Thiocapsa bogorovii: one gene and its partner. The protein of the gene in region 2 interacts with the protein of the main gene of each other region in a pairwise test. Links are inferred from orthologs where the notes say so. Each region holds a gene or a part of one and is shown on either strand. Other genes may lie near its edges.

Region 1 (5,908 bases), 1.1 Mb from region 2 along the record:
CGAACGGACCCATGACGCCCATGGCTTCCATCTTGGGTCCTTTAAACTTGAGCTTGCCGGTCGCCATCGCGCCCATCGCGCCGCAGCCCAAGCTGCCTTCGCCCATGCAGACCCAGTCCTCGTCGGTTGCGTTCATGAGGTAATCGACGCTCGGGTCGAGCGTCGTGGTCTTCACCGCGCCGCCGTAGGTGCACATGGCCTTGCCGTCCTTGTCACTGATCTGCAGCTCGACACGGCTGCCCTCGCCGCACTTAGTGCGGTAGAGCTGGATGACCTTGTATCCACGACCGGCGTTGTTTGCCGCCCAGTTATCGCCCGCCAGACCGGCGGTGAGCGCGCCGGCCCCGTTCCAGGCTTGACAGGCGGAGGCCGCCCAATCGGCGTCCATGAAGGTTGCGGCCTGTGCGCCGGCTGAGAAGGTTAGGGCGAGTGCCGGGAGAGTGAGTGCGATGCGGCGAATCATGATGGTGTCCTCGTCTGGTGTTTCGTGCGGGCGCGGAAAGTGCCCGTTCTTGGTGTTGTCGTACAAGCATCTCGATGCTAGTCGGCGCGGGGTCTGTGATGCAACTGCGGGGCGACGAGCTGATCAGGTCGCTCGCGGGGCGGGGTCTCGTTCGTCATGTCGGCGATGGCGCGGCACGTGGCGCGGAGCGCCACGGGGCATGCGTGACACCGCGGAGCGGATGTCACGAGTGCTGACGATCCTCAACCCTTACCCTTGTCGCGAGGCTCGTCGCCGCGGCGGCGGAAGCTCAGGCCGCCGCAGTCTGCACAAGGCGGGATGCGTCCGGCCTTGACGAAATGGGTCTCGGCCCCGCAGCGGTCGCAGACCAGGGTGCCGGGGCCGGTGACCTCGCCGGCCTGATAGAGGCTCATCTGGCGTGCAACCTCGGCCCATTGGGCCAGTTGCAGGCTGGTCTGGTCCGCAACCTTGGAAAAGGCGTCCATCATGCGCTGCTCGATCAGCTCTAGGTCGAAGCGCCACCAATCGCGGATGTCTTGGCCGGTCTCGGCGATATAGTTGGCCGCGTCCTCGATGTCGCGTTTGATGTAGTCGGAGACCTTATCGGCCTCTTCCCGGGTCAACTCGCCAAGCTCGACCATGTTGTCGCGCGCCTTCTCCAGTATCTCGCGGAACTTGGGTGCCGATTCTTCCCGGGTCTTTTCGATCGTCTCGTGGGTTTCCTTGAGCATCCGCTCGTAGGCATCCACCAGTTTGTCCGTCGTCGAGCCTTTGTCGTCTTTGTTCATCATCCTCTCCGGTGGGTAGGGCGCGGGGCAGCGCTTGCCGCTGCGACAGCACCTCACGCGTTTCACGCAAAGGCGTCGAGACGCCGATGTCTAAAGTGTGCAGTATGGCCGCGATTTCGCAAGGACCGCTTGCACCGACCGATCGCTGCTCGTTATGCCCGATGTGCCCCGTTTGTGTCCAAGTCGCCGCGGATCCGTCCGCTGCGGTATCCTAACGCCCATCGCCGTCACCCCCTTGCCGGAAGACCGAACACCCATGCAGACCGATTACGACCCGCAGGCCGTCGAGGCCGCGGCCCAGCGCTATTGGGAAGACAACCAGTCCTTCAAGACCGTCGAGGACCGCTCGCGCGAGAAATTCTACTGCCTCTCGATGTTCCCCTATCCCTCGGGGCGGCTGCACATGGGGCATGTGCGCAATTACACCATCGGCGACGTGATCGCACGCCATCAGCGCATGCTCGGAAAGAACGTGCTCCAGCCGATGGGGTGGGACGCCTTCGGTCTCCCGGCCGAGAACGCGGCCATCCAGAAGGGCATCCCGCCCTCGGAATGGACCAAGTCGAACATCGACTACATGCGTACCCAGCTCAAGCAACTCGGTTTCGGGTACGACTGGGATCGGGAGCTTGCGACCTGCAATCCGGATTATTACCGCTGGGAGCAGTGGCTTTTCACGCGTCTCATGGAGAAGGGGCTGGTCTATCGCTCGCAGGCGACGGTCAACTGGGATCCGATCGACCAGACGGTGCTCGCCAACGAGCAGGTTATCGACGGCAAGGGATGGCGCTCGGGCGCGCCGGTAGAGAAGCGCGAGATCCAGCAGTGGTTCGTGCGGATCACCGACTACGCGCAGGAGCTGCTGGATGCACTCGACGGCCTGGACGGCTGGCCGGAGCAGGTCCGCACCATGCAGCGCAATTGGATCGGGCGCTCCGAGGGTGTCGAGATGCGCTTCGGCATCGAGGGCTCGGACGAGACGCTGGAGATCTACACGACCCGTCCGGATACGCTCATGGGCGTGACCTATGTCGCCGTCGCCGCCGAGCATCCGCTCGCGCGACGTGCAGCCGAGGATCGGCCGGCGCTCGCGGCCTTCATCGAGGAGTGCCGCAAGGGCGGGACCTCCGAGGCCGAGATCGAGACGATGGAGAAGAAGGGCCATCCGCTCGGCCTGAACGCACTGCATCCGGTCACCGGGGAGGCGGTGCCGATCTTCGCCGCGAATTTCGTGTTGATGGGTTACGGAACGGGTGCGGTGATGGCGGTCCCGGCGCATGATGAGCGCGACTTCCATTTCGCGCACAAATACGGCATCCCGATCCGTCCGGTGATCGTCCCCGAGGATTGGAAAGATCTCGCGCTGGAGGTCACGTCTGCTGACGGCACACCCGCGGAAAGCCGCCCGGTCGTTGCGGTGCTCGGAGACGCGTCCCGAGTCCCTCTGGACTGGTCGCACTGGGACGCGCGTTTCGAGCAAAAAGGCGTTCTCATCAACTCCGGCCCTTTCTCGACCTTGACCAGTACCGAGGCGTTCGAGTCCATCGCGGCCTGGCTGACGGAGCACGACAGGGGCCGCAAGCGCGTGAACTTCAGGCTGCGCGACTGGGGTGTTTCGCGCCAACGCTACTGGGGCTGCCCCATCCCGGTGGTGAACCGTCCCGACGGCAGTCTGCGCCCCGAGACCGACCTGCCGGTGCGCCTGCCCGAGAACGTCGTCGTTGACGGTTCGGGCTCGCCGCTCAAGAAGATGCCGGCCTTCTCGGACCTTCCCGGCGGCGAGACCCGCGAGACCGACACCTTCGATACCTTCGTCGAATCGAGCTGGTACTACGCCCGCTACTGCTCGTCGGATTGCGAGACGGCCATGCTCGACGAGCGTGCGCGCTATTGGCTCCCGGTCGATCAGTATGTCGGCGGGATCGAACACGCCATCCTACATCTGCTCTACGCGCGCTTCTTCCACAAGCTGATGCGCGACGAGGGTCTCATCGACTGCGACGAGCCCTTCGCCAGGCTCTTGACGCAAGGGATGGTGGTCGCCGAGACCTGGTATCGCGAGGACGCCGACGGGCGCAAGCAATGGATCAACCCGGCCGAGGTCGAGACCGAGCGCGACGAGAAGGGCCGGCTGGTGCGTGCCTGGCTCGCGGCCGACGGGCTGCCGGTGACCTTCGGCGGCATCGAGAAGATGTCGAAATCCAAGAACAACGGCGTCGACCCGCAGGTCCTGACCGAGCGCTACGGTGCGGATACCGTCCGGCTCTACACCATGTTTACCTCGCCGCCCGAGCAGTCGCTCGAATGGAACGACGAGGGTGTCGAGGGCGCCTTCCGTTTCCTCAAGCGCCTGTGGTGGCTGGCGACGACCGAAGCGGAGACCATCCGCGGCGCAGGCGATCCGGCCGGGATCGATCTCGACGAGGCGACCGGCGAGGTCAGGCGCGAGATCCACGGCGTGCTCAAAAAGGCGCGCTTCGACTACGAGCGTCAGCAGTTCAATACCGTCGTCTCCGGCTGTATGACCCTGGTCAACGTGCTCTACAAGCTCGACCCGGAATCACCGGCACGCGGCACCGTTTTGCGCGAGGGTCTGGCGATCGTGCTGCGTCTTCTCGCACCGATCGCGCCCCACATCACCCATCATCTGTGGCGCGAGCTGGGGTTCGGCGAAGACATCCTGGGCTCGACTTGGCCCGAGGTCGACGCCGCGGCCCTGGTGCAGTCCACGATCGAGTATGTGGTTCAGGTCAACGGGAAGCTGCGCGACAGCGTGAAGGTTCCTGCGGACGCCGATCGTGCGACCATCGAGGCCGCCGCGCTGTCGAGCGAGAACGCGCATCGCTTCATCGGCGAGTCCACCGTGCGCAAGGTCATCGTGGTTCCCAACAAGCTCGTCAACATCGTCGCCAACTGATGCGGATGCCCCTCGATCCCCGTGATCTTTGCCCCGACCCCGGGCGCGAGTATCAGGCCGGCACTTCCATCCATGCCCCGGCTGTCGGGGACCCGGCGCCTGCATCGCTCCCCTGGCTCAGGCCGTGGGCGCGGACGGCCTTTCTTCTGATCCTGGGTCTGATCTGTCTCGCTCAGCTCGGCTGCGGTTTTCGTTTGCGCGGTGTCGTCGAGATCCCGGCCGAGCTGAATCCGGTCTACATCCAGGCCGCCGGCAATTCGCCCGTGCGCGAAGCCCTCGTCGACCAGCTCGCGGGCAGCGACGTGGCGCTGGCTGCAACGGCGGGCGAGGCGCGGCTGATTCTGCGCATCCTCTCCGAGGGTCGGCGCTCGCAGGTGGTTGCTGTCGACACGGGCGGTCGGGTCTTGGCATACGAGCTTCATTATCTGCTGAGCTACGATGCCGTCACGCCAGACGGCGTGCAGAAGGTGCCGGCCCAGTCGCTCGATCTGGTCCGCAACTTCGACAATCCGGACGTGGAGGTGCTCGGCAAACAGCTCGAGGAGGCGCTGATCTACGAGGATTTCGCGCGCGACGCCGCGGATCGGATCCTGATGCGTCTGCGAGTGACGCTGCTCTGAGCGGCCCCTCACGCCGAACCCCGAGCGACGAACCGATGCGACTGCGCTTCAACCAACTCCAAGACGCCTTGTCCCGCGGTCTGGCCCCGCTGTACCTGGTCTGCGGGGACGAGCCCTATCAGCTCGGCGAGGCGGCGCGTCTGATCCGCGAGGCGGCTCGCCGTCAGGGGTTCGCCGAGCGCGAGGTCCTGGATCAGGACGCCTCGTTCGACTGGCATGCCTTGGCTGCCTCCGCGGACGCCATGTCGCTCTTCTCCTCGCGCAAACTCATCGAGCTGCGCATCGGTACGGCGAAGCTCGGCAAGGACGGGGGTGCCGCGGTTCGCGCCTATTGCGATCGGCCCTGCCCGGACAACCTGCTGCTGATCATCGCGCCCGAGCTCGATCGCAAGGAGCTGCAGAGCCAGTGGGCGAAGCGGGTCGAGTCGGTCGGCGCGCTGGTTCAGGTCTGGCCCCTGAAAGGACGCGAGCTGGTCCAGTGGCTCGGACAGCGCCTACAGGCGGTCGGGCTCCAGCCGGGGCCGGGCGTGGCCGAGCTGCTGGCCGAGCGTGCCGAAGGCAACCTGTTGGCGGCGGTGCAGGAGATCGAAAAGCAGCGTCTGCTGCGGGATCCGGGACCGCTCGATCTCGCCGATCTGCTCGGGAACCTCGCCGACAGTGCCCGTTTCGACCTCTTTTCGCTGACCGATGCGGCCTTGTCGGGAGACCGCGCGCGGACCCAGCGGGTGCTCTCGGTCCTGCGCGCGGAAGGAACCGCGGATGTTCTGGTGCTCTGGGTCTTGGCGCGGGAGCTTCGGACCCTGGCCGAAGCGGCCGTCGTACGTGCGGGCGGCGCGCGTGCGCCGGGTGCGGGGGATGCGCGCATGCCGCCGCAGCGTTTTGCGGCAATGGAGCGCGCCTTGTCGCGTCTGTCGCCGACCCTGCTGCGTGCGTTGCTGCATCAGTGTTCGCTGGTCGATCAGTCGATCAAGGGGCTCGCTGTCGGCGACCCTTGGCACCGTCTGGCGGTGGTCGCCGATGCCTTGGCCGCCGGCGGTTTTCGAGCCGGTCGGCCGATCCCGCAGCGCTGAGACGCGGTCGTCCTGGTCTTCTCGGTTTCCACGCAGCGACCGCTTCCATC
Region 2 (5,779 bases):
CCGACTCGAGGCCTTGGATGCCGAGGTGCGCGAGCTCGAGCAGGCGCGTCAGCGCTCGGAGCAGGAGGGCCGCGTCGGTCGCGGCGAGCTCGATCGGCAGCGTTTGGAGCACCAGGAGCGCTTGGTCCGTCGCCAGACCCTCGCCGAGCAGATCGCCGAGGTGGACGGTGCCGAGCCCACACCGGCCGAGGTGCTCGCCGAGATGGATCCCGCGGCGAACGAATCTCAGTGGCAGGAGGCGCTTTCCAAGACCGCGGCGCGTCTCCAGCGGCTTGGGCCGGTGAACCTCGCGGCGGTGGACGAATTCCGTCAGCAGGCGGAGCGCAAAGTCTATCTGGACGCACAGCACGAGGATATCAGCCGCTCGCTCGAGACGCTGGAACAGGCGATCCGCAAGATCGATCGCGAGACACGCAGCCGTTTCCGCGAGACCTACGATCAGGTCAATCAGGGGTTTCAGCTCCTGTTTCCGCGGCTCTTCGGCGGCGGTCACGCGAGCTTGGATCTCACCGACGAGGATCTGCTCGAGACCGGCGTCAGCGTCATGGCACGCCCCCCGGGCAAACGCAATTCGAGCATCCATCTGCTCTCGGGCGGGGAGAAGGCGCTGACGGCGGTGGCCTTGGTTTTCGCCATCTTCGAGCTCAATCCGGCGCCCTTCTGTATGCTCGACGAGGTCGACGCGCCGCTCGACGACGCCAACGTCGGGCGCTTCTGCGAGCTGGTGCGCTCCATGTCCGATCGGGTCCAGTTCGTCTTCATCAGCCACAACAAGGTCACGATGGAGATTGCCGATCATCTGCTCGGAGTGACCATGCACGAGCCCGGTGTCTCGCGGCTCGTCTCGGTGGACGTCGACGAGGCGGTGCGACTTGCGGCGGTATCCTGAGTGCTCGGCGTTTATCGTCCGACCCGTGCGGGACGCACCCTGATTCGGGGAAAAGTCACGCGCGCTCGGTATTCACCCGCCCGATCGGGGATACAGGTCGCTCGCGCGTTGATATACTCCACCCAGTCCTGAACGTCAGACCGACACGAACGCTTGAATGGACGCCAATACCATCCGTCTCATACTGATTGCCGTGGGTGCCTTGCTCATCCTCGCCCTCTTCCTGTGGGAGCGCAGCCGCCGGGCCGACGACGACACGGACGAGGACGACGACTACGAGGAGGCCGATGCGCCTTACGGTCTGTCGTCCGGCAAGCGCGAGCCTGATCTCGGCCTCGGTCGCGCGTCCTCGCCCGTGCGCAGAGACGACTCCGCCGTGGCGGAATCGCCTCGTGCCGCGCGGGAGTCCGGGAGCTCGTCGGCGTGGGCGTCGGAGTCCGACTCTGAGGACGATCTCGAGTCCGAGGTTGCCGGCGAGATCGAGCCCCTATTGATCCAGCTCAGTGTCGGCGCGCGCCGCGAGCCCTTCTTCGGACCTGAATTGATGGACGCCGCGGAGGCTTGCGGTCTTCGTCCCGGCCGGATGGATATCTTTCACTGTCTCGACGAGTTCGACGACGATACCCGCATCTATTTCAGCATGGCCAACATGGTGAAGCCGGGGATCTTTCCGTTCGACGCTATGGACGAGTTCTCGACGCCCGGTTTGATGCTGTTCGCCCAGCTCGACGGGCGTCCGGAGGACATCACGGTCCTCGAAGAGATGATCGCCACGGCGCGAAAGCTCGCCAGCGAGCTCGATGGCGACGTCCTCGACGAGACGCGTCGCCCGCTGACGGTCGCTAAGGAAGAAGATCTGCGCCGGGCCGTGCTCGAGAACGAGCGCCGATGGTCGAGAACGTCGGAGCGTTGACCGGCTCGGATGCCGACCGCGAGCGTGCCGCCTGGCTGCGCACGGAGATCGCTCGCCATAATGACCGCTACTATGTCCTCGACGATCCGGAGATCCCGGACGCCGAGTACGATCGTCTGTTCGCCGAGCTTCAAGCCCTGGAGACCCGCTATCCGGAGCTGAGGACACCGGATTCGCCGACACAACGCGTCGGCGCTGCACCGCTCTCCGCCTTCGCTCAGGTGCGGCATCGTTTGCCGATGATCTCGCTTGCCAACGCCATGAGCGACGATGAGCTGGCCGAGTTCGACCGCCGGGTCGTTGCGGCCCTGCCGGGAACGGAGCCCGTCCTCTACACCGCCGAGCCCAAGCTCGACGGGCTGGCGATGAGCATCCGCTACGAAGAGGGACTGCTCGTTCAGGCAGCGACCCGTGGCGACGGCTCCACCGGCGAGGATGTCACCGCGAACGTGCGGACCGTGAAGAGTGTCCCGCTGCGTCTCCTCGGCGAGGCGTGCCCCGCCGTGCTCGAGGTGCGCGGGGAGGTCTATATGTCACGCGAGGGGTTCGAGCGGCTCAACAAGGCCGCAGCGCAGCGCGGCGAGCGGGTCTTCGCCAATCCGCGCAATGCCGCGGCCGGGAGTCTGCGCCAGCTCGACCCCCGAGTGACCGCCACTCGGCCTCTGAGTTTCTGCTGTTACGGTTGGGGCGAGACCTCGACCGCTTCCGAGGCGAGTCAATACGCGATGCTGCAGCGCCTAGCCGGTTGGGGGATCCCCATTTCCACGGAGCTGCGACAGGTCGAGGGGCCCGACGGCTGTCGGGCCTATTTCGAGGGGTTGGGGCGACGCCGCGATGCGCTGCCCTACGAGATCGACGGCGTGGTCTTCAAGGTCGACCGGATCGCCGATCAGGCGCGGCTGGGCGCGACCGCCCGTCATCCGAAGTGGGCCATCGCGCGCAAGTTCCCCGCGCAGGAGGCCCTGACGGTCGTCGAGTCGGTCGAATTTCAGGTCGGACGCACGGGCGCAGTGACCCCGGTCGCCCGGTTGCGGCCCGTGCAGGTGGGCGGCGTCACGGTGGCCAACGCCACGTTGCACAACATGGACGAGGTGACCCGTAAGGACGTTCGAGTCCGCGATACCGTCGTCATCCGACGTGCCGGCGACGTGATCCCCGAGGTCGTGAGCGTCTTGGTCGAACGCCGACCGCCCGACGCGGTGCCGGTCGAGATGCCTGCCCACTGTCCGGTGTGCGGTTCCGACGTGCTCCGACCCCCGGGCGAGGTGGTGGCGCGCTGTACCGGTGGCCTCTATTGTCCGGCCCAGCGCAAGCAGGCGATCCGGCATTTCGCCTCGCGTCGTGCCATGGATATCGATGGCCTCGGCGAGAAGCTCGTCGAGCAGCTTGTCGATTCGGGTTTGGTGCGCGAGCCGGCCGATCTGTATCGGCTGACCGCGGAGCAGCTCGCCGGTCTGGACCGGATGGGCGAGCGATCCGCGGCCAACCTGATCGAGGCCCTCGAGTGCAGCAAGTCCACGAGTTTCGCGCGCTTCATCTTTGCACTCGGGATTCCGGACGTCGGCGAGACGACCGCGCAGGCCTTGGCCGCCCGGTTCAGCGGAATCGCGGAGCTGGAGCGGGCACGCGAGTCGGATTTCGTGCGTGACCGAGGGGTCAAAGGGGTCGGGCAGGAGACGGCGACCGCATTGCATCGCTTCCTGGTCGAGCATCCGGAGGTCGAGGCGCAGGGCGATCTTGCGGACTGGCTCGCGGGACTGAAGCTCCCCGGTTTGACGCCTGCGCGCGCGCAGGCGTTGGCCGGACACTTCGATGATCTGCCGGCGCTTCGCGCCGCCGAGCTCGAAGATCTCTATTTCAACAGCGCTCGGCTGGTCGAAGGGATCGGTCCTGTGGTGGCGGCGGAGATTGCGGGCTTCTTCGCTCAAGCGCACAATCGCGAGGCGATCGATCGCCTGCTCGCGGCGGGGATCCAATGGCCGGACGCGCCGGCACCTGCGCAGGACACGGACGCGCTGCCCCTCGCGGGCAAGACGATGGTGATCACCGGTACACTCAGCCGGTCGCGCGACGAGATCGCAGCCCGGTTGAAGGACGCCGGTGCGAAAGTCACGAACAACGTCTCGAAGAAGACGGATTATTTGATTGCGGGAGAGGCGGCGGGCTCGAAGCTCGAGAAGGCGCAATCACTCGGTGTTGCGATCCTCGACGAGGCGATGCTGAATGCCTTGCTCGATCGCCCCTGATCTGCGCGGCGCCGGATTCTTCCGGCATCGCCCCAATGTTGCTGAATCAAACAACAAACGGACGTCGGAACCGCATCGACCGCGGTTGTCCGCTTTCCGTGATCGCGCCGTCTCTCCAGACCTTACGGACCTCGCCATGCATGAATTGAGCAAAGAGCAACAAATCCTGATCGCGATGCGCAAGACCCTGTCTGCGATCATTCGAGACGTGACCCCGCCGCCCGGGATGCGTCACCCCTTGTCCGATCCGACCATCGAGGACGTGCGTCAATGCTTGGGCCTGATCGCCGCACGCGAGAAAGAGCTGGCGGACGCTCAGGGTCGCGGCGGGGAGCGCCCCTACTATGTCGACGAGCCGCCGGATGCCCGGGTCGTACCCATTGCCGGCATCAAAAAACGCAAGGAGTGATCCGATGACCTTTCCGTGCCTGGCCAACCCCGATGCCGCCCGACGGCACCGTGTCGTGCGTTTGACGCTCTGTCTGGTCGCGGCCGGTCTGTGCCGTGATGCCGCTGCGCGCGATCCGGTGACAACGCGGGTGCCCGAGTGGTCGTACTCGGGGGTGGCTGGCCCGGACCAATGGGGCGATCTCGGCGGCGCATACGAGCTTTGTTCGCGGGGCGAGCTGCAATCGCCGATCGATATCGTCGAGACCCAGCGCGTCACCTACACGCCCTTGCTCTTTCGCTACCGATCGCAGCTCCTCGAAGCGGAAAACACCGGCCACGGAGTGCGTTTGATCTCGCCTCCCGGCAGTGCACTTGTGGTCAGGGGGCAGGCCTATGACCTGGTCGAATTCAACTTCCATGTCCCCGGTCTGCACGCTTTCCAGGGGGTTACTGCAGAGGCCGAGATCCACATGGTGCACCGCGACGGGCAGGGCGGCTATGCCGTCGTTGCCGTGCCGCTGCGGGCCGGCGATCGCGAGAATCGGATTCTCGACCGTATCCTGGAGCATTTTCCGATGCAGCCCGGGGAACGGGTGCGGCAACGTCAGGTCGGCATCAATCCGCTCTTCCTGCTGCCGGTCGATCGAAGCTACTACCGTTACACGGGTTCGCTCGTCACGCCCCCATGCACCGAGCCGGTGCTCTGGTTCGTCTTTCGCGAGCCGCTCGAGGTGAGTGCCGACCAGATCCAGCGCATCGCGCGGGCCACCGGCGCGAACGCCCGACCGGTCCAACCCCTCAACGGCCGTCCGGTCTTCTCGCTGTTCCGCTATTAAACCGCGCCCCTTGCGGTCTACGTTGTTTTTGGATGGGATCGGCCTCGGCGAACTTCACGGCCGTTGGAGCGGGCGCGGTTTAAGGTTTTATTCTTCAACACTTTAAACCGCGCCAGATCCAACAATCGTCGAGTCTGCCGGGGCCGATCCCATCCGAATACGTCACATACCACGCTGGGCGTGGTTTAGGGTGCGACGATGGACTGCTCGACCTCGGCGACGAGGACCGGATCCGTCAACTCGGTCGGGAGTTGGCTAAATTTTTCAACCAACGACGGCCACATGAGGTTGTAATAGAGCTCGCCGCGCACGAGCACGACACCCTCCGAGGGGATCTCGTAGGCGATCTCGCGCGTCTCGTGTGGCTTGAGTCGGGTGTCCTCGCCGGGCTGCGTGGCGGTCGGCGGCGGGGCGGGCAAGCCTTTGTCGTCCGCGAGGGCGTAGAAGAGATACGCCTTCGGATCGTCCTTGGCGGGATGGCCCTCGGCGTTCTGCCAGACCACCT

What was found.
Region 1: the proteins of ligA (region 2) and leuS interact in binary tests that used the Escherichia coli proteins (3 or more experiments, as listed by UniProt). The link is inferred for Thiocapsa bogorovii from one-to-one orthologs.

What each region holds. Positions count from the first base shown.
Region 1 is NZ_CP089309.1:3,304,433-3,310,340, forward strand. What follows is about bases 1,205-4,368. They hold leuS (leucine--tRNA ligase), read left to right. Parts: upstream 1,205-1,507; coding sequence 1,508-4,168; downstream 4,169-4,368. Other genes in these bases: LT988_RS14880 (zinc ribbon-containing protein), read right to left, coding at 1,205-1,251; LT988_RS14890 (LPS-assembly lipoprotein LptE), read left to right, coding at 4,174-4,368. Also shown: LT988_RS14875 (SCP2 sterol-binding domain-containing protein), read right to left, coding at 1-463; more of LT988_RS14880, read right to left, coding at 706-1,204; more of LT988_RS14890, read left to right, coding at 4,369-4,788; holA (DNA polymerase III subunit delta), read left to right, coding at 4,824-5,858.
Region 2 is NZ_CP089309.1:4,359,557-4,365,335, forward strand. Bases 1,378-4,412 are described here. They hold ligA (NAD-dependent DNA ligase LigA), read left to right. Parts: upstream 1,378-1,777; coding sequence 1,778-4,048; downstream 4,049-4,412. Other genes in these bases: LT988_RS19305 (cell division protein ZipA), read left to right, coding at 1,378-1,802; LT988_RS19315 (segregation and condensation protein A), read left to right, coding at 4,185-4,412. Outside these bases: chromosome segregation protein SMC, read left to right, coding at 1-889; more of LT988_RS19305, read left to right, coding at 1,047-1,377; more of LT988_RS19315, read left to right, coding at 4,413-4,457; LT988_RS19320 (carbonic anhydrase), read left to right, coding at 4,462-5,274; LT988_RS19325 (cytochrome c family protein), read right to left, coding at 5,460-5,779. UniProt on the Escherichia coli protein: DNA ligase that catalyzes the formation of phosphodiester linkages between 5'-phosphoryl and 3'-hydroxyl groups in double-stranded DNA using NAD as a coenzyme and as the energy source for the reaction.